3 regions of the Sulfobacillus thermosulfidooxidans genome follow, and region 3 is predicted to be linked to each of the others. Evidence: riboswitches for the same ligand, from Rfam matches in the RefSeq annotation. Region 3 holds a riboswitch; each other region holds the start of a gene.
The links. A riboswitch is a leader RNA that binds a small molecule or an ion and turns the genes downstream of it on or off. The one in region 3 is predicted to bind S-adenosylmethionine.
Positions count from the first base shown of each region.

Region 1: it holds a riboswitch for S-adenosylmethionine, as region 3 does, so the genes downstream of both, AOA63_RS05150 (synthase) here and AOA63_RS08260 (trans-sulfuration enzyme family protein) in region 3, are expected to answer to the same signal.
Region 2: it holds a riboswitch for S-adenosylmethionine, as region 3 does, so the genes downstream of both, metK (methionine adenosyltransferase) here and AOA63_RS08260 (trans-sulfuration enzyme family protein) in region 3, are expected to answer to the same signal.

Region 1 is NZ_LGRO01000001.1:972,626-980,278, forward strand. It holds gene AOA63_RS05120 (class I adenylate-forming enzyme family protein) at 1-488, shown strand, start outside; gene AOA63_RS05125 (trans-sulfuration enzyme family protein) at 534-1,658, opposite strand; gene AOA63_RS05130 (trans-sulfuration enzyme family protein) at 1,731-2,885, opposite strand; gene AOA63_RS05135 (hypothetical protein) at 2,933-3,325, opposite strand; gene AOA63_RS05140 (Bax inhibitor-1 family protein) at 3,547-4,209, shown strand; gene AOA63_RS05145 (hypothetical protein) at 4,304-4,594, opposite strand; SAM riboswitch class I at 4,720-4,822, shown strand; gene AOA63_RS05150 (synthase) at 4,968-5,936, shown strand; gene AOA63_RS05155 (methionine synthase) at 5,959-6,945, shown strand; gene AOA63_RS05160 (bifunctional homocysteine S-methyltransferase/methylenetetrahydrofolate reductase) at 6,942-7,653, shown strand, end outside.
Region 2 is NZ_LGRO01000001.1:3,170,856-3,178,508, forward strand. It holds gene atpG (ATP synthase F1 subunit gamma) at 1-516, shown strand, start outside; gene atpD (F0F1 ATP synthase subunit beta) at 528-1,952, shown strand; gene atpC (ATP synthase F1 subunit epsilon) at 1,968-2,390, shown strand; gene AOA63_RS15455 (YwmB family TATA-box binding protein) at 2,541-3,257, shown strand; gene AOA63_RS15460 (M23 family metallopeptidase) at 3,350-3,937, shown strand; gene spoIIID (sporulation transcriptional regulator SpoIIID) at 4,038-4,295, shown strand; SAM riboswitch class I at 4,534-4,636, shown strand; gene metK (methionine adenosyltransferase) at 4,706-5,905, shown strand; gene AOA63_RS15475 (glycosyltransferase) at 5,970-6,431, shown strand; gene AOA63_RS15480 (sensor domain-containing diguanylate cyclase) at 6,568-7,653, shown strand, end outside.
Region 3 is NZ_LGRO01000001.1:1,635,971-1,643,623, reverse strand. It holds gene AOA63_RS08285 (hypothetical protein) at 1-407, opposite strand, end outside; gene AOA63_RS08280 (hypothetical protein) at 1,222-1,446, shown strand; gene AOA63_RS08275 (hypothetical protein) at 1,594-2,007, shown strand; gene AOA63_RS20360 (hypothetical protein) at 2,098-2,220, shown strand; gene AOA63_RS08270 (hypothetical protein) at 3,402-3,596, shown strand; gene AOA63_RS08265 (MFS transporter) at 3,593-4,816, shown strand; SAM riboswitch class I at 5,435-5,544, shown strand; gene AOA63_RS08260 (trans-sulfuration enzyme family protein) at 5,610-6,833, shown strand; gene AOA63_RS08255 (non-heme iron oxygenase ferredoxin subunit) at 6,847-7,164, opposite strand; gene sufB (Fe-S cluster assembly protein SufB) at 7,165-7,653, opposite strand, start outside.

The DNA.
Region 1 (7,653 bases), 660 kb from region 3:
TTGGGGAAGTATTTGTCAAAGGTCCGTCATTGATGAAAGAATACTTCAATAATCAGCAAGCAACACGTGAAAGTTTTACGAATGATGGCTATCTTACGGTTGGCGACATGGGTTATATCTCCGAAGAAGGTTTGTTGTATTTAGTGGATCGCAAGCAAGACATGATAATCACTTCGGGAGAAAATGTCTATCCGGTTGAAGTCGAAGAAGTTTTGTCCCGGAGTCCAGATGTGGCGATGGCGACGGTTTTTGGTATTCCTGATGCCAGACGTGGGGAGCGGGTAGTAGCACTCGTCGTGCCACGCGCTAACCACACCATTGATGTTGACAGTCTTCATGAGTTGGCGAAGACCCTACTTGCTGATTACAAGCGCCCGTATGTGATTGATGTGGTCGATTCATTACCTATTGGACCATCGGGGAAGGTGGTTCGGCGTTTAGCCAAACAGCAATGGTTACAAGAACACAGCAATGAGACCGGTTCCTGATGAAAGAAAAACCAAAATAAGGCCAGGGGTTTATTCCCTGGCCTTTTACGATCCGGCCTTATCCAAGGCATCGAGAATATCATGAAGTAAATCTGCTGTGGATTCCAGACCAACCGAAATACGGACAACATCCGGCGTGATTTGCCGTTCATAGCGCTCTTCCGGGGTCAAAGCGGCATGGCAGTGCAATTCGGGCAAGGAGATAATGGTCTCAGTCCCACCAAACCCGGCACCAACCCGGGCTAAGCGGAGATGATGAGCCAATTCTGGGACTAGGCCAGCATCCTTTAAACGGATGGTGAGCATTTGCCCAAATCCACGCATAGTTTGTTTGGCAATTTCATGTCCCGGATGCGTCTTCAGGCCGGGATAATAGACTCGTTGCACCCGGGGATGGGTCACAAGGGCCGTTGCGAGTTGCATTGCGGTTTCTTGGGCGCGGTCCATGCGCACGGGCAATGTATGGAGTCCACGCAAACTCATGTAGGCATCGTCGGGTGATAGAATGGCCCCACAGGCATTTTGGATAAAGTACAGCCGTCGGGCCAGGTCTTCTTCTTTAGCCACGGCAACCCCCGCGGTTATGTCAGAATGACCGCCGATCATCTTGGTCGCAGAATGAATAACCAAATCGGCACCTTGTGTTAATGGGTTTTGTAAATATGGCGTAATGAATGTATTGTCAACCATCACCAGCAACTGGTGTTGGTGAGCCCATTGTGCCAAACGGGGCATATCGGTTACATGCAAAAAGGGATTACTGAAATTTTCGACCAAAATCGCTTGAGTATTGGGTCTTACGGCTTTTTCCAGGGCATCAAAATCTTCTGTATCCACATAACTCACCTGAATGCCAAAACGACTAAAAACGCCCCGTAGAACGCGCTGGGTGCCTCCTTGGCAGTCGCGGGTGACAATAAGATGATCTCCTTGAGATAACAGCATAAATGCTGCGGTTAACGCGGCCATTCCCGATGCAAACGCAAATCCCTTCACACCGTGTTCCAAATCGGCCATCGCTTGTTCGAAGGCATGACGGGTGGGATTCCCTGAACGAGCATAGTCATAGGGGGGAGGATCCCAAGGATCCGCTTGATGATAGGTAGTCGCCCGGTAAATGGGAGGAGTGACTGCCTGAGTGGCCGGATCAATTTCGTAACCGGTATGCACAAACTGAGTGCGCTTGTCTGTAATCGCTATTCACTCCTTAAATGGTTCATAATGCGTATTCCAACATGACCTTTAGCGTAAGGCATTATCTAAATCCGTGAGCAGATCGTCAATGTGCTCAATGCCTACGGATAAGCGCATGAGTCCTGGAATAATGCCAAGTTGACGTCTCATTGGCTCTGGCAGTTCCCGGTGGGTTTCATTATAAGGATGCGTAATTAAGGATTCTACGCCACCTAAACTAACCGCTGGTAATATCACTTGAAGCCTGTCCATGACAGATGCATAGTCTTCAGGATGTGTGAGAACGAATGACAACATGGCCCCATAGCCCGAAGCCTGGCGTAAATGCCGTTCCTTCATATCATTGTCCGCGAGCTCAGGATAATACACGTGACGCACATTTTGATGATGGGATAGAAAATTAGCAATACGGCGGGCATTACTTTCTTGGCGATCCATTCGAATGGCAAGGGTTTTTAAACCGCGAAGAAGTAGCCACGCGTCCCATGGTCCTAAAACGCTACCCGTTGCATTGGTTAGTTCATTAAGTTTGTCATATTGTTCCGCGGTTTTACACACAATGGCACCCGCTAACACGTCATTATGGCCTGCCAAGTACTTAGTTGCACTATACACGACGTAGTCGGCTCCAAGTTCCAGTGGACGCTGGCGAACAGCGGTCATGAATGTGTTGTCCACTGCCAATTCGGCGTGATGTGCATGTGCAAGCTCAGCAAGATCCTCTAGAGGACTAATACGCAAAAGAGGATTACTCGGCGTTTCCACAATGAACAGGCGTGTTTTTGAGGTGATATGTTGTTTGACCTCGTCGATATCGCGGGTATTAACCATGCTCGACGCGATGCCAAATTTGGAAAAGATGTCAACCATGATACGGTAAGTGCCGCCATAGGCATCTTCAGTAATAATGACGTGATCGCCTTGTTGTAAAGTGTGCACCAGTGCAGTCAGCGCGGCCATGCCACTACTATAAAGGAGGGCTCCTGCACCATTATCTAACCGGTTAATCGCTTCTTGGGCCGCGTGCCGGGTGGGATTTTCGGTCCGGCTATAATCATAGGGACCTAATTCGGTTCCTGGATGCCGATATGTGACAGTTTGATAAATTGGTGTGCTGACGGCCCCATAGAGACGGTCCTGTCCGACTCCAGAGTGAGCGGCTAGACTTTCTAGATGCCAATCGCGAGATTCGTGTGCCGGCACGTTATTATCGTCCTTTCCATGCTGTTGAAATAAACTGCGTCACAGGTTTACGAAGTGAGAAAGCGATCGAGCATGTTGCGTATATTTTCATTATGATCACTTTCTTGAATGAGTTGTTGCAAGACCTCAGCAATCCAATCATCAAAACTTAGTGTTTCTGTCTTTAACACGACATCGTGCACGACTTTTTGCCGTAGCGGTTCCAGACGTCCGGCTTTGTGCTTCAGCATGTAATGGACATTATCGAATTCGAGAGTAATGGACGTAATGGAATTGTCTCGGGTGAACAACCCTGAATGACGTGTGACGTGTACGCGTTCGGGCAACGCTTGTTCAAACTTGTTTGCCAGTACCGATAGGAGAAGGGGGATATCATGACGAATATCCCGAATGCTCGCGGCTAAAATTTCAAAAGACATGCCATCATTTTGATCAGCCATCAATCACGCCTTCTTTCTCAAACGCGACGTTATCGTTTAAAACATGATGCCCGTGGCAATAATAGCCATAAGACGCAACAACGTATCATTTTCACCATCAGGTCTATTTTCCCGGAAGATGGCGTTGTCTGCAAGCGCTTCGTACGGAAGAGCACATTTTAACTATTTGACATTTCTTGACTTTTGATGTATGACAAAATTGTACAGGAGGTGAGTGATCTATGTATAACCGGACACCTTATACTTACTCAGTGGCTGATGGAATTAAAGGGTCTTTAATGGCTCGTACCTTGGGATATTTGGCTTTATTATTAGTCGTTCTCATGTTGGCGAGTTTATTTGGAGTTAGCTTGGGGTCATTAGGAATTTGGATGGGATTCATTGCGGCAATGGTAGGAACGATTTTCGTTTCGCGTAATCAAGCTAATGCCGGGGCTGCGTTGTTTTGGGGCATTGTTGTAGCCGCTGGTTTGGGAATTGCTATTGCCCCTATTCTTTGGTATGCCATCTTGTACCAAAATCATCTTTTTATTACGACACTAGGGGCTATTTTGGTGGCCATGTTGTTGTCCGCTGCCATAGTGTCATGGATTCCTTGGGACTTTTCGAAATTGGCGCCGATATTGTTTCTTGGTTTATTGATGCTTATCATAACGAGTTTGCTATCGTTTTTCTTACCAAGTATGTTCGGAGTCGTTGCTTCGCGAGCATATAATTTGATTGGTGTGGTTATTTTCACGGGGTATTTATTGCTTGATTTCTCGATTATGCGGTACCGGGGTCGCGCATTACCGACTAATGGGACAGCAATTGTCCTGGCGGTGTCACTGTTAGTGGATATCATCAATTTGTTCCTATTCTTGCTGCGTTTAGGTCGTCGTTAAACTATGGGTCATAGATTCTTCTTTGTCAACTAAGTCAATGGGGCCGCACCCTTTAACGTGCAGCCCTTTTTTATTAGGCTGGGCCTGACGTCACTTAATGAAAAACATCGACCCAGAGACTATGAACCGAATGGGAAATTTGGGCTAACACATAGGTAAGAAATGCTCCCAGCAGTGCCCGAGTTGTTTTCCATGTTTCTAATTCATGTTGGAGATTGCCCAGCTCTTTAATGACGAAACTTAGTTGCCATAATATCAAGGCGCCAAGAATGAAAATGAGCAGGAAAACACGACGCAGGATGAGACGGCTCCGCGACCTTTTAGATTTAGTAACCAAACCGCCATGTTGCCGATCCTTGGAAACCGATGACCCGGGAGAAGACATCGTACCACCTCCTAGATAGAAGCCTATCACGTATGGCAATAAATGGCAATTATAGATTTTTTCATTTGTCCTCTTGACCATACGGACAGGCCATGGTATTTTGCTAATCAATTCTATAGGAACACTTCTTATCCAGAGTGGCGGAGGGACTGGCCCGATGAAGCCCGGCAACCCCTTTAGGGTGGGTGCCAATTCCGGAAGAATACTTTGTATTCTTTAAGATGAGAAGAGCATTGCGCCTCTTCTCGTGATAGGCGCTTTTTTTATGGTCATGCGCATAAATGCACCATGCCGGATCCTAAGAAGATGAGACAAGCATGATAACCGATATTCACGGTATCAAATCATGCACGATAGGAGAGATACTGGAAAAATGAAGACGACTGTCATGGGCTCATATCCGAAAATTCCTGCGGGATCCGGGCCCAACGTACGTTCAGCCATTCAGCGATTCGAAAAAGGACTGTTGACTCCGAGCCAACTGTTTGACACCTATAGCCAAGTGATTGGCCGCGTAGTTGATCTCGCTGCTGAAGCGCAATTGGACCGGACAACCGATGGACAAATTCGCTGGTACGACTTATTTGACCCGGTTGTGCGAGACTTGGATAACGTACAAAGTGCCGGATTAATTCGTTTGTTTGACAACAATTTTTACGTGCGTCATCCTTTAATTACTGGCCGCCTGCAATATCAAGGAGGAACATTAGCGGCGTGGTCCCGGGAAGCGGCAAAACGATCTCCAGTGCCGGTGAAAGTGGCTTTACCCGGTCTGTTTACATTTCTCGAACTGGCGGAAGACAAAAGTTATGCGAATCAAGACGCTTTATTAGCCGATTTGATCGATGTCATGCGGTTAACCGTCAAGCATTTAGAGGATACCGGCATTGTTGAATTGCAGTGGGATGAGCCGGCCTTGGCCCGTAACGCTACGCTTTCTCAAAATCAAGTCGAAGAAGCCTATCGAGCTTTACTTGATCCCGGTATTTCCTTAGAACAATCGATTGCCCTATATTGGGGAAAGTCAAGCCCGTGGCTTGAACGGTTATCAGCGTTGCCGTTTTCACGTATTTATTTTGATGCAATCAGCGATCCCAGTATTTTAGATGTTTTATCTCAAACGGCGCTACCAATGGACGTAGGCGTCGGTCTTTTGGATGCACGGAATGTGCGGCTAGAAGAACCTCGTGAGGTCTTGCATCATCTTGAGCCGATTATTCGCAGACAAGGCGCTAGCAAAGTGTGGATTCACCCGAATTGTGGACTGGAATTTTTGCCTCCCGACAGGGCCGAGCAAAAGGTCCGTTTACTTAAAGATATCAAGACATTGATTAACGCTTAAAGGAAAGAAAGGACGGACCTTGATGGCAAAACATTTATTAACCACCAGTGTGGGAAGTTTTCCGAAACCTGGCAAGTTGATTACGGCACGTTCTCAATTTCGACGGGGCCAAATTTCGTTGGAACAGTTACAACAAGCCGAAGAGGAGGCAACACGCCAAGTCATTGCTTTGCAGGAAGAATTAGGCATTGACATTTTTGTGCACGGTGAAATGGAACGGGGCGATATGGTCGCCTATTTCGCTGAGAACTGGCAAGGATTTTCTGAATCGTTGCCGGTCCGTTCATATGGTAATCGGTACTATCGCAAGCCGATTGTGGAAAATGTGGTGGCCCTAGGGGATTCTGTTGGACTGACGGTAAAATCATGGCAAAAGGCCTCGCAAATGACGAATAAACCCGTGAAGGGAATGCTGACAGGGCCTTATACTATTTGCGACTGGTCATTTAACGCGTATTATCCCGATCGCCGTTCGTTGGTTATGGACTTGGCCCATTTAGTGCACGAAGAAGCGGTGGCATTGGAGAATGCCGGTGCTCAATATATTCAAATTGATGAGCCCGCTATTTCCACACGGCCTGAGGAGTTAGATTTGGCGATCGAAGCAATGGCCATTGTGACCAAGGGACTTCGTGCTAAAACAATCAGTCACATTTGTTATGGGGATTTCGAGACGATTTTACCCGGTCTCTTTGATTTGCCCGTCGATCAATTAGATTTGGAAGCGGCTAATCAACATTTTGCGTTGCTTGACTTATTGGGTCGTTATCGTTGGCCAAAATCTAAGGAACTAGCCTTAGGCGTTGTCGACGTGCATACTCACCGGATTGAGTCCGTTGACGAAGTCAAAGCGGGAATTCGCCGGGCATTAGAAATTGTTCCCCTAGATAATTTGTTAATTGATCCGGATTGCGGGTTAAAAACCCGGACTTGGGAAGAAGCTGAGCAGAAGTTGCGGGTAATGGCGCAAGCAGTACAAGAGGTCCGTGAAGAGGACGGGTTGCAGTGAAGACCTTAAGCCAAGTGCTGCAAGATGCGGGCTGGATTTTGGGTGACGGGGCTGTCGGAACCGCTTTAATGGATGAAGGGGTAGAGTCAATTGCTCTACCCTTAGTTCCCTTACGCCAACCCGACGTGTTGATGAATTTACACCTGAAATATCTGGAAGCCGGAGCACGACTAATCGAAACGCATACGTTTTCTGCTAACGGACATAAACTCGCAGCGCTGGGTATTGACGCCGATGTGGTGGAGTTAAATCGCCGGGCCGCTCAAATTGCCCGCCATGCTCGTGATATTTTTGGCGGCGAAGCATGGATTCTTGGCGTCGTGGGTCCTTTGGCCCAACCCGTTGATTCCCAGGTGATGCCTTCCGTACCCTATGCAGAGGCACTCGAATATTTTCGCCCGGTGGTTGCTGGCTTGCTAGCGGGTGGTGTTGATGGATTTATCGTTGAAACCATGTCCGACTTACCGACTGTGCGTGCTGCGGTTGAGGCCATTCGTTCTGAGACAAATCTGCCTATTGCCGTTTCTTTTGCCTTTTCTCCACAAGGGACCACGCGCTATGGGCTCAGTCCTGAAGAAGCCATTGAAGCCATGGCATCTTTGCCAGGTGGGTTACCGGCTTTAGTGGGGGCAAATTGCGGTAGCGGACCAGCTCCCCTGTTAGATGCCATTATTCGGATGGCACCTAAGGCCAAGGAACTAGGTATTC
Region 2 (7,653 bases), 1.5 Mb from region 3:
GCTGTGGGCCGCAAGGGCCGTGACTATTTCCTGCACCGGAATGTGCCGATATTACGGGAATTTCTTGGTGTAGGAGATGACCCGACTTTTCACCAGGCGCGTGCCATAGCGCGGGAAATCTTGCAACACTATCTGGATCACGATGTCGATGAAGTGTTTTTAAGCTATACCAAATTCATCAATCCTTTGACCCATCAGGCCGAAACAATTCGTCTGTTGCCCGTCGAAGAACCCCCAGAAGATGATCCGAGTTTGCAGCGCAGCTATGTGTTTGAACCGGATACACAAACCGTGTTCAATGATTTGCTTCCGCGCTACATCGAGGTTTTGATTTACAGTGCGTTATTGGAATCCAAAGCCAGTGAGCAGGGAGCCCGAATGACGGCCATGGATTCCGCAAGCAAGAATGCGGATGAACTCATTCGCAAGATGATATTAATGCGTAACCGTTTACGGCAAGCTGCTATAACGAAAGAAATTGCGGAACTCGTGAGCGGCGCCGAAGCTTTGGAATAGGAGGATCGAGCGTGGCGGAACATGATGGCAAAATCGTGGAGGTACTAGGCCCTGTCGTGGAGGTCGAATTTCCCAGCGGCCACTTGCCGGCGATTTATAACGCTCTACGCGTCGTCGGCACACGGAATGCGGCAGGGGATGGTCCCGACAATGGATCATCTGATTTAATCTTGGAAGTGATGCACCAAATTGGTGACAACCGGGTCAGTTGTATTGCCATGGCCTCGACGGATGGCCTGGTCCGGGGGATGAAAGTCATTGATGAAGGGCATCCCATAAGCGTGCCTGTGGGCAATGTCACGCTTGGCCGGATGTTCAATGTGGTGGGGAACCCCATTGATGGTAAAGGCGCGGTCGATGCGGAACTCAGAATGCCTATTCATCGTCCAGCCCCCAGTTTTACCGAACAGGCGGTATCAACAGAGATTTTTGAAACCGGTATTAAAGTAATTGACCTCTTAGCTCCGTATCCTAAGGGTGGAAAAGTCGGCTTGTTTGGCGGAGCGGGAGTGGGTAAAACCGTATTAATTATGGAGCTCATCCATAATATTGCCACCGAACATGGAGGATTTTCGGTTTTCGCTGGGGTCGGTGAACGAACCCGGGAAGGGAATGACCTGTTCTTAGAAATGTCTGAGTCAGGGGTTATCGACAAAACCGCGTTGGTTTATGGACAAATGAATGAGCCTCCGGGCGTGCGTATGCGGGTGGCTCTCTCCGGAGTCACCATGGCAGAATATTTCCGTGACCAGGAAGGCCGGGACGTGTTGTTCTTCATTGACAATATTTTTCGGTTTATCCAAGCGGGTTCTGAGGTCTCAGCGTTGCTCGGGCGTATGCCTTCAGCGGTGGGATATCAGCCAGTTTTGGCTACGGACATTGGGAACTTGCAGGAACGGATCACCTCCACGAAAAAAGGATCCATCACCTCAATTCAGGCGGTGTACGTGCCAGCAGACGACTACACGGACCCTGCTCCAGCGACAACATTTGCGCACTTGGATGCGACCACGAACCTGGAACGGCGGATTTCTGAAAAAGGTATCTTCCCTGCGGTGGATCCCTTGGCTTCGACCTCACGGATCTTGGATCCGCAGGTGGTGGGCGATGAACATTATCAAGTTGCCCGGGGCGTTCAAGCTGTGCTTCAACGGTACAAAGAACTTCAGGATATTATTGCCATCTTAGGGATGGATGAATTAAGTGATGATGATAAATTAATTGTCGCCCGCGCCCGAAAGATTGAGCGCTTCTTGTCACAGCCGATGTTCGTGGCCGAGCAGTTTACTGGCACACCGGGCAAATACGTGCCGATTCGTGAGAGTGTCCGAGGTTTCAAAGAAATCCTTGAGGGGCGCCATGATGATTTGCCGGAAATGGCGTTTTACATGGTGGGCTCCATTGACGAGGCTGTCGAGAAAGCAAAGACCCTTTAGGGTTGGGGGGATAGTATGGCAACCACCTATCAGTTGAAGATTGTGACCCCGGAACGGACGCTCTTCGAAGGACCGGTAACGTATATCATTGTCCGCTCCACTGAAGGGGAAATCGGGATTTTGGCGCATCACATGCAACTCATTACGCCCTTGGTTCCCCACATCATTACGGTATATCCGGAAAATGGCAAAACCGAGCAATTTACGATTGGTGGGGGTTTCCTGGAAGTCGGGGATACCACCACTGTGGTCTTGGCCGATTCAGCTGAGCGCGCTTCGGAAATCGATGTGGCCCGTGCAGAAAAGGCTCGCCAGCGCGCCTTGGAGACGATCGGCAAAGCTGAACCCAATATCGATTTGATTCGGGCGAAACGCGCATTGGCCCGTGCGGAAAATCGGCTTAAGCTAGCCGGTCATCCTACGGCCATGACGCACTAGCCTATCTGTAGGCTTCACTCAAGTCCCGTACTTTTCATCTTCTAAAACAAGCCCTTGTCGTTAATCGGCAAGGGCTTTTTTGGTTCGATGTATGAAAAAAAGCGTTTGGTGGAACAATCTGGTAGAGATTCGTTGCCAGGGGGGTTAAAAGTGAAAAACGGGATACGTAATGGATTGTGGATTGCTGGGATTGGATTTGTGTTGTGGATGGGAGCGAGTGTTAGGGCGGCCGCATTGTCCCCGGTCATGACGGCTTTTCAAGCTACCAAAGCCCATCCCCAAGGATTTAGCATTAACGGTTGGGTCCAATTGCCACGGTCGCAAAGTCAACAAAATCTTGTCGATATCGTTCGTCACTTATCCGATCAAACGCACATACGGGGAACCGTGCAGTTCGAACAAGGCACGGGATATCAAAAGGCATCAATCAGGCAGCATGTTGCGGGATTCTCCAGCGAACTCATCGCCGAACGTCTATCCTCTGGAGCCACATACGTGGTCGTTGACCGGGTAGGGAGTCAAGGCTTTGAAGGATTAAATGAAAGCCTTGGTTTGGTCCGTCACGTCTTATCGCGTTATGGGCCCTTACATCTGGCGTTTACGCTTCAAGGCACCTTACCCGAGAACTTGTCCCAGGCTCAAGAGAACCAGGTCATTAACCAGGCGTTTCAGGCCATTGGTGCTAAGAAAGTAAATGGAATCGAAACGCCTCAGTATGTTTCGGTGGCGGGGGATAGCGGATTCATTGCCCAGCATGACAGCTTACAAGGTCATCCCGTTAATATTCAAGTGGCCTTGAATTACAACACATACTGGCACGCCGAACAAGTAGATGTAGGGACGCCTCTAGTTACCGTCACTTACTAACCGGGTTTGAATTGGGAGTTCCTGGGCACACTGGAATTAAGAGGATATGAATCCTCGGTTGCCAAGTGCATAAAGAGTGGAGGAACAAACGAATGGCGAATCGTCGTCTCACCCTGGTCGGTATTATTGGCGGCGTTGCAGTGTTGGGTGGCGGTCTTTTAACATTGGCTTTGACACACCGGTCTGCCCATCCTGTTACCGTGCCAGTAGCGCACTCACCCTCTTCTACGGCCAAAAATCATGGGGCCCAGCTTAAATCGCAAGCCAGTAGCACGGCAGCGCCTTTAATGATGCCGGTCAATGGGGCTATATCGAATCCTTTTGGGTGGCAATATTCGGGCGCGTTAAATGAATGGTATTACAACCCCGGTATCACGATTTCGGCCAAGGCAGGAACGCCGGTTCACGCCGCTTGGGGCGGAGTGGTCACCCAGGTCGAAAATGTGAACCATCAAGGGTTGTCGGTCACTATCAAGGATGGCGACCAATATGAGACGGTCTACGGTCATCTTGGTAGTGCGAACGTCAAAGCGGGCGAAATGGTGAAACAAGGACAGATTATTGGGACGGTAGGAGGCAGTAGTATTTATAGCCATCAACCGGGATCCCATTTAGACTTTGATGTGTATCACGGATCAATGGCAACCAATCCGGAAGGATATCTCCATCCTTCATCCTGACCATCCCATGAAATGCCAGAGCAGGAATCTTTGCTCTGGCATTTATTTTTTTTGCGGCCATATACTCTACCAAGTTCGGGGGGAGAAAGGGGCCGGAAATGTGAAGGATCATATCTGGCAACGTGTTGTGGACATCGGAAACTACATTTTAAACAACGGGGCAACCGTGCGAGATACAGCCAGAGTATTTGGCGTCTCGAAAAGTACTGTCCACAAAGACGTCACCGAACGATTGCCAAAAGTTAACCAAAAATTGGCCAATGAAGTCAAAAAAGTCTTAGAATTCAACAAAGCCGAGCGTCATCTTCGCGGTGGGGAAGCTACTCGCCAAAAATTCCTCACGAATCGTCCGGGATAACATGATATCCAGGACTGAGAGCCGGGGGACCTATTGCGCCCCCGGCGAGAACTCGTGATTTCACCTCTATGGACTTAAAATCCCCATGCGTGTAACCCACGGTATTCTCCCCATGACGTGAGTGGGATAGGCTTTAGCGATAGCGCACATGCTACCTAAAGAGCAGACCTTTTGGTATTTTTCTAGTTGACACAAAGAAAGTCAGACTATATACTCGGAAAGACAATTAATCATTATGCTCTTATCGAGAGCGGCGGAGGGACAGGCCCGATGAAGCCCGGCAACCGGCAAATTATTGCCACGGTGCCAATCCCGACCCCTTTTTTGGGGACGGATGAGAGATGCAGCCGAACCTCTTCTCTCTGAAGGGGATTTTTTGTGTATAAGGGCATGAAGAAGGAGGCACGTAATTGGGGCGCAATTTTCTTTTTACGTCGGAATCGGTCACCGAAGGGCATCCCGATAAAATTGCTGATCAGATCTCCGATGCTATTTTAGATAACATTCTCGCGGAAGACCCAGTGGCGCGTGTTGCCGCGGAAACGGTCGTTACCACGGGAATGGCTCTCGTGGTTGGAGAGATTTCCACAACCACGTATGTCGATATTCCGCGGACGGTGCGAGAAACGATCCGCGCCATTGGTTATACGCGCGCCAAAATGGGTTTCGACGCGGATACGGTTTCGGTGTTGACCTCTATTGACGAACAATCTCCCGATATTGCCATGGGCGTCAACCAGGCTTTGGAAATCCGCGAAGGCTCAGATGATGCGCGTGCATTAATCGGCGCAGGGGATCAAGGCATGGTCTTTGGATTCGCGTGTAATGAAACCCCTGAGTTAATGCCACTACCGATTTCTCTTGCCCACCGTTTGTCATACCGTCTAGCGGAAGTGCGAAAATCTGAACGCGTGCCGTTTTTGTGGCCGGATGGCAAAACCCAGGTGACGGTACGCTACGAAAACGATAAACCTGTTGGCATTGATACCGTTTTGATTTCCACCCAGCATCAAAGTTCAGTGAGTTTACAAACGGTTACGGAAGCCGTTATCGAAGAAGTGGTCAAACCCGTGGTTGCTCCCGATTGGGACTTATCGCACACGCGGATTTTAATCAATCCCACCGGTCGCTTTGTGATTGGCGGACCGCATGGTGATTCCGGACTGACCGGCAGAAAAATTATTGTTGATACCTATGGAGGCTATGCCCGCCATGGGGGCGGGGCCTTTTCCGGCAAAGATCCGACTAAAGTGGACCGTTCTGCATCGTATGCGGCCCGTTGGGTGGCAAAAAATTTGGTAGCTGCCCAGTTAGCTGATAAAGCGGAAATTCAAATCGCTTATGCTATTGGAGTGGCTCAGCCCATTTCCGTGATGGTGGATACTTTTGGTACAGGACGTTTACCCGATGATGTCTTAGCGGATATTGTCCGTCAGGTCTTTGACTTGCGCCCCTTAGGAATTATTGAAGATTTGGATCTGCGGCGTCCTATCTATTTGCAAACGGCCGCATACGGCCACTTTGGTCGTACCGATGTCGCATTGCCATGGGAACAAGTTAACCGCGTTGATGCGTTGTTAGCCAAAGCCCAGGTCAATCCTAGACGGTAAGCATGGGCATGATTTCCACAGACTGCTCGTATAATGGGACAGAATGTGGAAAGGAGAATGTCCTGTGACCTGGTGGGGAGCTCTTGGTTTAGCACTATCGCTTTACGGTGCAGTGGTGGCATTAGAGTGGGTATATTCGCGAATTTTGCCATGGCCTGGACTTGTGCCGGCTGCGATCACGGTAGTGTTGTATGTGCGCGATCAAGAGAATATTTTGGAACGTGCGGTATCCGATTTGAGTGAAGTCTGGGAAGATGCTGCTTGGCAACGTTGGGACATGGAAATTCTTATTGTGGATGGGGGATCGAGCGATCAAACCTTGGCAATCGCCAAGCGGCTTGAACGCCGATTCCCTTTTATTATCGTAACACCTTCTCGTCTTGATAAAGGACAAGTATTAGATATGTGCCGCCATGATGTGATTATATGGATCGATTTAACTCACATGAACCCGTATGTGCCTCTTGCCACCTTAAAATCACTGTTACGGCATAGTGAGCCCGTGATGATTCGCTCAATAGGCTAATGATGCTTTTTCTTGGCTGCGATATTATCAGTGAATGGAGATGATTTGCAGGAATCTGGTGATATTTCACGAATATATAGCCAAATAATTTTGCCATAAACAGCACTGTTCGTTTGAAATAAGAAAGGAACTCTGCATGCTGCGACGGATATCCCTTATCCAAGTGTACTTATGGCTTTTAACGGTTTTGGGCCCGGTTTTAATCCTTGTTCATGGACTTAGATGGGCACCGCATATTTGGGGTGTCGTCATCGTGGGGGCCATCATGGTGGCGGCGTCCACGCTGTGGCCTATTAAACTGGGACAAGGCTCCATCACTTTGGTCAATGCCGGTTATTTCTCCGTATTTCTTATCGGTGGCACCATTCCGGCTGTTGTCGCAGGGTCAATAGGACAGATGCTCGGGTGGATCAAGGGATTTAAGGGGATTCGCTCGCTGGCTAGTTGGAGTATTTTTTCTGTTAGTGTTTTGGCGGGAGCTTCGGTCTTTCACCGCTTTTCTCCCTTGTGGGTACAAGCCACTATGTTTTCTCTTACCTTTTTGTTCATTAATAATATGCTTGTCCTGGTTTATTATTTAATTCAGGATAATAGTGCGAAGACATGGCAATTGTTTGGAGAAGGATTGTTGTTTGATTTGTTGAGCTGGGTGATATCGGCCCCGCTCATTTTAATTTTTGTGCTGCTGCAAAAAGCTTATCATACACCTGGTGCGATTTTGGCATTTTTCCCATTTTTATTGATTACGCTACTTTTAGGTCTCGGATACAATCTTTATAAGACCCATAAAAACACGCTCACTGCAGTGCGTGTTGCTCAAGAAATCGCCACGGCCGGCTCCCCGGAAGATGTCTACCGCAGCATGGAAAAAGGAATCCGTGAAACCTTCCCGAGTAGTGTGTTGGTCATGTACCAGAAAATTCCTCATCGACTGGCCGTGCGCAGGGTCCATGTGTATTATCCTTTCGATGAACCTCCGCCATACAAAGAAGAAGTTTTGGCGTCGGAGGGTATCACGGGGTGGACGATTGAATCCCGATCCAGTGAACTAATTGATGATGCAGAAACCGTGATGGGGCGATTTGTGAATCCCCGTATTCCTCGCGCCATGCGGTCGGTGTTATTGCTACCTATGGTCACGGATCGTCTCTTGATCGGATTGATGGTGGTGGCTCATCCCGAACCCCATCAATATGGTCCGCCTGACCTGCGCCTCGGCCAA
Region 3 (7,653 bases):
TGGCCGCCAACAGACCAATTCAAGTTAAGTTTTATGTCGCCGAAAAACTGAGGAGCATTTGATGGCCATTGAATATTAATTGCTGGATTTTTGTTATTATTGGCTAGTTTAGAGTTTGAACTTGTAGTAAACAACCTTCGCCACTGGGGTTGGGACTTTGTTTTTGTGAAGATGGTTAGGGTCGGATCGGATGCCTTGGTCCCTACGTAAATGGCTGTTATACTTAAACGAGGTATCGGTATAACTTGTACATTCCATGATGTCATATTGTGATGGCTGACCATGGTAGCATATGCGTCGGTAACAGACGCTGAATTCTTAGTTGAGGTCTTGGTTCCACATCCCGTCAAAACTCCAGTTAGCGCTATAATAGTGGTTAACGAAAATCGTATAGCTTTGGTCATCATTGTGATTCCCTCCCGTGATCCTTGGACAAGACTGATCGAACTTCAATGCTATAGAATCTATTTGACAAATCGTTTCGACTTCTTGGACCAGACTCGAGATATTTATCACAGTTATTTCTTGCGAGGGTATTATCCTCACCGCTTACGTCCGAAATCGACCGCTCAGAGCGTACTAATTGGTATGTTAGGGTTCATTACTTAGCGCTTACGAAAATACAGGTAAGACGAGACTTGAAGGAATCATATAACGCACGTTGTGGAGACTCTCAACCGCCGAATAGCTATCCATGGGATCAGACGTCACTGAGTTTTCCCCCAAAAGTCCGTTAGGTAACCGATTTTTGGTGATTTCTTGTGGCGAATGGCTCATTCCTCTTTTAATTTTGACTAAATGCCAATTGATATATAAGTCTGACATCCATTATGGCATATGATAAAATACTACATCTTACTTTACACATGTTCAATTGCTTAAGACAGCATACGGAAGTCCTCGAGGGTTCATGCGAAGCTAATCGTTTTGTGTCTCAGCGGTCATGATGTTCCCGTATGTTCTCCGCGTGCTGTCTCATGGGTAACCCGAGCGTGGTGATTTAATTCATTGATGGTGGACCCAACTTCGCGTAAGCATTGGATTCTTACTCCCATGTTAGATGAAAGCTGAGGTGTAAATTGGGGATTCTGCCCCGAAAGCGTATCCGAGAGGCAGACGTGGCCTGACCAAACCAGGTTGTTAGATTCGGTCTCTACAACACAGCATTTTCCATTGGATTTCCTAAAGATCGCTGAAAATCTATAAGGCGGTCCGAATGGGATGACTACGCCTAGTGTCCTATTACTCGATGTATTACGCACGGGGAGTGTCGACCACATCGATTTTCTGAGCCAGACGGTGGCGAGGTTCTTACAGCAATTGATGGACGCCGACGCGGCCCAGCAGATTGTCACGGATTTGCAGCACCTTCACCTTGACCGATGCCAACAACGAAATCAGTCGCGGATGGCAGAGTGTAGGCAATTGGCCAGACTATTGGATTAATTTGTACGACTACCACCTAAATGATTCAAAAAAGAACATTAACGCCTCACCGACATCAATTAATTTCGGTAACGACAGTTTTCTTTGACTTTACATGGAATCATTACGACGATGTTAACGCTCCGAATACCTAAAGGAGGCTTACTGATGCGCCGGAACCGGGGATGGGTTATGCTCGCGTTAGCTCTTCTAATCATCACAACCGCTTGTGGCCGGGGGCCAACCACCGGGATACCCGAACCATGGCCGTCGGCAAAGCATTGGATGGTAACGTATGCCCATCCCGCCAAGCAGGTTTCGTTTATTGGAGCGGCCGCGAATACCGGGACGGGATTCCAAGGTATGATGGTGTTCAACACGGATAGCTCTGTAATGTTTACGATAGGTTCTCATCAGGTACGAGTGCCTGGAGGGTCGACGGTCTACGTAACCGTCAGTCCAACGCACCAACACCCCGTTATTGCGGTTTCATACCGCAAGTTACACGGACACAAATGGTATCCCATATTCAGAATTCCGAAAACCGTCCGTAGCTCCAATGTAGGGCAGCGCCACAACTAGCCAGTAATTATGCCAGATCCCTCAATTTATTGATGAGGTCAATGGCACCTTGGCCTTCGACGCGTTGAAGGCCAATTTCCTGGCTCCATAGTGGATGATCCGTTATTTATGGCTGGGGAAGACATTCACGGATGTGGTCAATTCGACAGGTTTGAGTCTTCTGAAGCCATTGTTGCCACCACGGATTCGGTCCGTGTCACGGGCATTCATTAAGATATACATGTAATGGTACAGGTTTACCGTAAGAATCGGAGGCCATGCGGCGAAAACTCGTCCAATTTAGCCGGACAGTGGGTGAGTTATATCAAGGTTAGCAGTTTTTGGCCCTGATCTCCGACCATGTCGGATTCGCTCAAAGCCCCTCTTTACTATGCCATCTCAGATCGGTGAATCACCAACTTGCAGTGGGGATTTTTTACTATCGCTCACCTAATGGGTTTATACCACAATTCTCTTAACGCCAACCGTTTCGAAAATCACCTTATCACTGAGCAGACACTGACAATCCTGGCATTGGTTTCTGAATTTCACGTCTTTTTCCGGCACTGGTTATGACAATATACCAGGGGGCATTGACCCTGACGATCCAACACATTATCCCGTTCGTTGATGTCCCTTGCCTACTAATTATCTGAAGGATTTGACACTATGTGTGCAGCTTTTATCATCGATCTTCGGACGCTTACTTCACGGTGCCTCGACTGCAAATCGTTCCGTCACTGCTGAAGCCAATTCTCTCTCTGGCTATGGACGTTACTCACACAACGCCTTTTGCCGTGTGCTTGGGATTTAACCGAAGGAAATCCACACGGTGTGGGCAGAACCTCGGTTTAAGCATGCCTCTGACTAACCGTGCCATTAGTAACCTGAAAAAATTTTTCAATTGGTTTTGTAATGGTTATCATGTTACGAGATCTATATCTTGATCTTGCACCTACGCCTTAGGATAATGAGATGTCGCCACGGTCGGTGGGAAACGCTGCCTATGAGATCCGGTATTTGCCATGGCATAACTCGAGAGATCGCTATAACACAAGTCGGCTGGACGAACTCACCTCGCTCAAGCCGTTTGATACTTGTATGCGGCTATCACCGATTATCTCGGCTTTCAGTCTTGGAACGACGAAAACAAAGTCATGGTGCGGACTCCCTGTGGAAATCCCGATAACTAAGAACTCTCGCGGTCGGGAAAGAGATTGACGCAGACGCAGAAGTTCGCCGGATTCTCATAATGTGGGTTATCCGATTTTCAGAAGACTACGAGCTGGTATCGGGTATTGCGAGACTGCTAACGCGGGGGGCAATGAGGTCTAAAGCTTCTCTCGACGGAGAATGACCTTGCCAATACCAATACGAGGAAGATGCTTCAGGAAATCTATCCAGAAAACATAATCGTGGTTAATAGTGAGGTGGCTCAAGCATTGACGGAATGGCTTGGAGGCGCAGACTTTGGTACCATGTACGCTCTTCGCGATGTAGCCAGTCGACAACCTAGCGATGTTACCGACTGCCTGTTGTGGTTAGTGTCCCAATCGGGTCAGTCCATCACGGGAATCATTCAGGTTTTGGATGTAGGGTCTTCGCTATGAAGGAGCGTTCCAAGGAATCGACTATTAAATACTATGTTGTGATGGCCCTGCGTTCTCTTGCTGATGGAATGCGAACGGTATTAATACCAATCATGGCGGCCAACGTTACTAACGCCGATGTTGGGGTAGCTGCGGCAACAGCGGTTTTGAGGGTGCCGTGGTTAATTTTCGGCTTGCCATCTGGAGTCCTCATCGACCGTGTCCACAAACGACGGCTGTTTTTGGGCGGAGCTCTGTGTCTTTCCGCGATAAGTGGGGCAATGGGCCTTGCTATCTGCGAGGGCAAAGAAACTCTCCTAGTGGTTCTTTTCGCGGCCCTCCTTATGGGATTTTTGGACGTTATAATGGATAACTTAGCGCAAATAATGCCTCGACTTGTATTCGTTAAGGAGCGTTTATCCGAAGTTAATTCTAAAGTTTCTCTTATCCTAACGATATTTGCCTTCTTGGCGGGGCCAATTGCAGCTCCTCTATTGTTCAGGTTCTCTGGCAGCGGCACGTGGGCACTCATCGCATTATTGTACGCATTGGGTGGACTCGTTGTCATGGGATTGCCAGGAGCTTGGGTGCCAGAGGCCGACCGGCATGGATCTAACCTCTCGGGGGTATTGCAAGAATTAAGGTCCGGGATGACATGGCTTTGGCAACATGCATCAATTCGCACCTTGGCTCTCGGGTCTTTCGGACACAACTTTTTTGGCGGAGGCACTACGGCACTGCTCGTTTTGTTGGCGGAGCATACGCTTCATTTGGGAAGCACCGGTTACGGCCTATTGATCGCTGCCAGTTCCCTGGGTGCGACCCTGGCATCTAGCATCACAAGTCGTAAGTCTTCGTTTCTTCGCTCAAGGTATCTTCCAGTTGCCAACTTTATTATCGGGGCATCGGAATTGACCCTGGGATTGGTTCGTTTCGCCCCTATCGCTTTTTTGGCCATGGCCGGACAGGGGGCAGCAACCATCATATGGAACATCATAACGGTCACGATGCGTCAGCATGAGATTCCCGAGGCCCGCATAGGCACGATTAACGGAGCGTACCGGTTTATCGCATGGTCAGGAATGCCTGTTGGCGCGATAGCCGGAGGGTTTGTTGCCAGCGCATGGGGCATTACGACACCGTTTATTGTTTCAGGAATTGCCATTATGTCCCTTTCTCCGTGGCTGTACAAAGCGCTTGTTGCTCCGCTCCTTGAGTCCAGAAGTAAGGTGCTGCGGTAATGAATCAATCAGTGAACGTTCCCCGAGTATTAAATTGGTGATAGTCGAGCGGAAAAATATCCCAAGGAATGGAGCATTGCACAGTACCACGCGATCGTTATGTTGTCGACGTCCCCCTGTACAAGTACTGGCTTAGGAGGATAGCGAATCCTAGACGAGGGGGAGAGCAGATATCTTCTGCGCCATAGCTAAGCTGTCTCCGTCAGGGCTCAGGAACTATATAACTATAAATGGACGGTCGGTTACCGCAGACATAGCAGCATGGTTGGCGAGCAGCGAATTGACGCGGTTACTGGTTGGTTTGGACTTTCCCTGTCCACGGCAACATGACGATAGTTGTGTCAAGTTTGGAAGTGATTACGACGACATCACTCAACTACTGAAGATAGTAGTGGCTGACCATGGGTCACTGGGGAGCCAGGTGCGGTCCCTTGTGCGATTACGAACAATGGCCTGATATTTGGCTAAAGACAATGCTTATCATGGAATTCTCCTGCATGTGACGCCGCGTCATTGATCTAGTTAACACATCCCTCGTTTTGAGTACTTTTTTGTGAGTCATATCGCCATATTGCTGAATCCGGCGAGATATGTTAAAGTGCATTCAATTGTTAAAACCTCTTATCGAGAGCGGCGGAGGGACTGGCCCAATGAAGCCCGGCAACCCCCAGATGATTATCGTCTGGTTGGTGCTAATTCCTGAAAGACAAAGTCTTTCAAGATGAGAGGGAACGGGTATCGCCACCCCTCCCTCGATGGGAGGATTTTTTATGAACATGAGGAGGCGTTTACCTTGAGCCAACAATGGCGAAGGAATACATTATTAGTTCATGCGGGAACTCCTGCACTAGGCGACATCGAGCCTACCGCGTTACCCATTTTTCCGTCAACCAGTTATCGTTCTCGCTCAGCCCAAATGTTAGATCAACTAATGGGTGGAGAAATCGAGGGCTTTTCCTATGCCCGTCATGCTAATCCCAATGTGGAAGCTTTAGTTGATGCTATGAAGCAACTTGAACGGGCCGAGACCGGAATTGCGACGGCTTCGGGAATGGCGGCCATTGATGCGGCTGTATATGCCACTCATGTTGAACCAGGGGATACGCTCTTAGTCAGTCAAGATGTGTATGGCGCGTCGTTGAATCTGTTAAGCACCGTGTGGGGTGAAATGGGGGTGAAGGTAGTCATTGAAGACTTTACCGACCTCTCTCATTTTCAGAAACTTCTTCAGCTTCACAAGCCGCGAACGGTTTTAATGGAAACATTGTCTAATCCCTTGTTAAAAGTATTGGATATTCCGCAAATTGTTGGCTTAGTTCATAGTTTAGGTGCTCAACTTATCGTGGACAACACCTTTACCACACCGCTCATCATGCGGCCTCTAGAATGGGGGGCTGATCTTGTGGTGCATAGTGCAACTAAATATTTGGGTGGACATGGAGATGCGATGGGCGGTATTGTTCTTGGGCGAGAAGAATATCATAATCGTCTTCATCAATATTTAAAGTTGCGCGGGGCGGTATTAGGTCCTTTTGAAGCATGGTTGATTCACCGGGGACTCCGCACGCTGGGCGTTCGTTTCGAACGGCAGTGTCACAATGCCGCCAAATTGGCCCGGATTTTACAGGAATCCCAGATGTTTACCCGGGTCTTCTATCCCTTATTTGTAGATCACCCGACGCATACGGTGGCAGAACGACTGTTGCCAGCGGATTTGGGTGGGGCGGTGGTTACCCTAGACTTAGGCGGCGGTAAAGAGGACGTGTTTCGATTTTTGGACCATCTTCAACTCGTCGCTTCAGCGACAACGGTTGGGGATATCTATACCTTATGTCTGTATCCTTTAATTGCTTCACACCGGAATCAAACACCCGAAGAACGAGCCAAAATGGGGATTACGGATAGTATGGTTCGGATTTCAGTAGGATTAGAAGATCCCGAAGATATCGCTTTAGATTTGATTCAAGCGGCATCGGCCGTGCGTATTTCCGATTCGTTGGTCACACAAAAAGAATAGGCGAGATTTTCGCCTATTCTCGTTCTGTGTCAATGAAAATATCATTTCCTTCAACTTTGACCGGATATGTCCGAATGGGAGCATAAGCGGGAAAATGCTTGGCTTCGCCCGTTCGGACATCAAATTGTCCGCCATGGCGAGGACAATGAATTAAATACCCTTTCAAATCACCTTCAGCCAACGAGGCCTCGGCATGCGAACACAAATCATCTGTCGCGAAATATTGGTCTTTCACCCGATATAATGCAACATCTTCGTTATCCAATACGACCAGCAAGGGGTTTTGCTCTTTCAGGTCTTCAACCGATGCTACCCGAACCCACTTAGCCAATTAGCCAATTGCTCCTTCCATCTCAAACTTGATGAGACGATTCATCTCGACCGCAAATTCCATGGGCAGTTCGCGTGTGAAGGGTTCAATGAAACCGAGGATAATAAGGCGCGTGGCTTCCTCTTCGGTTAAACCCCGAGCTTGTAAATAGAACAGTTGTTCCTCACTGACTTTGGTGACGGTAGCTTCATGCTCCATCTCGGCCTGACTGGTTTCCACTTCACTATAGGGCAGGGTATCATTGACGGATTCGCTGTCCATAAGTAACGTGTCACATTTGACATTAGACTTGGCTCCGATAGCGGTTTTATCGAAATGCACCAGGCCCCGATAAGTTGTTTTCCCTCCATGTTGGCTGATGGACTTCGAGACAATCGTTGAAGTGGTATTGGGTGCCATGTGAATCATTTTGGCGCCCGTATCCTGGTGTTGATTGCGGCCCGCCACGGCAATGGACAAAACACTACCCCTTGCCCCTTCTCCCATTAA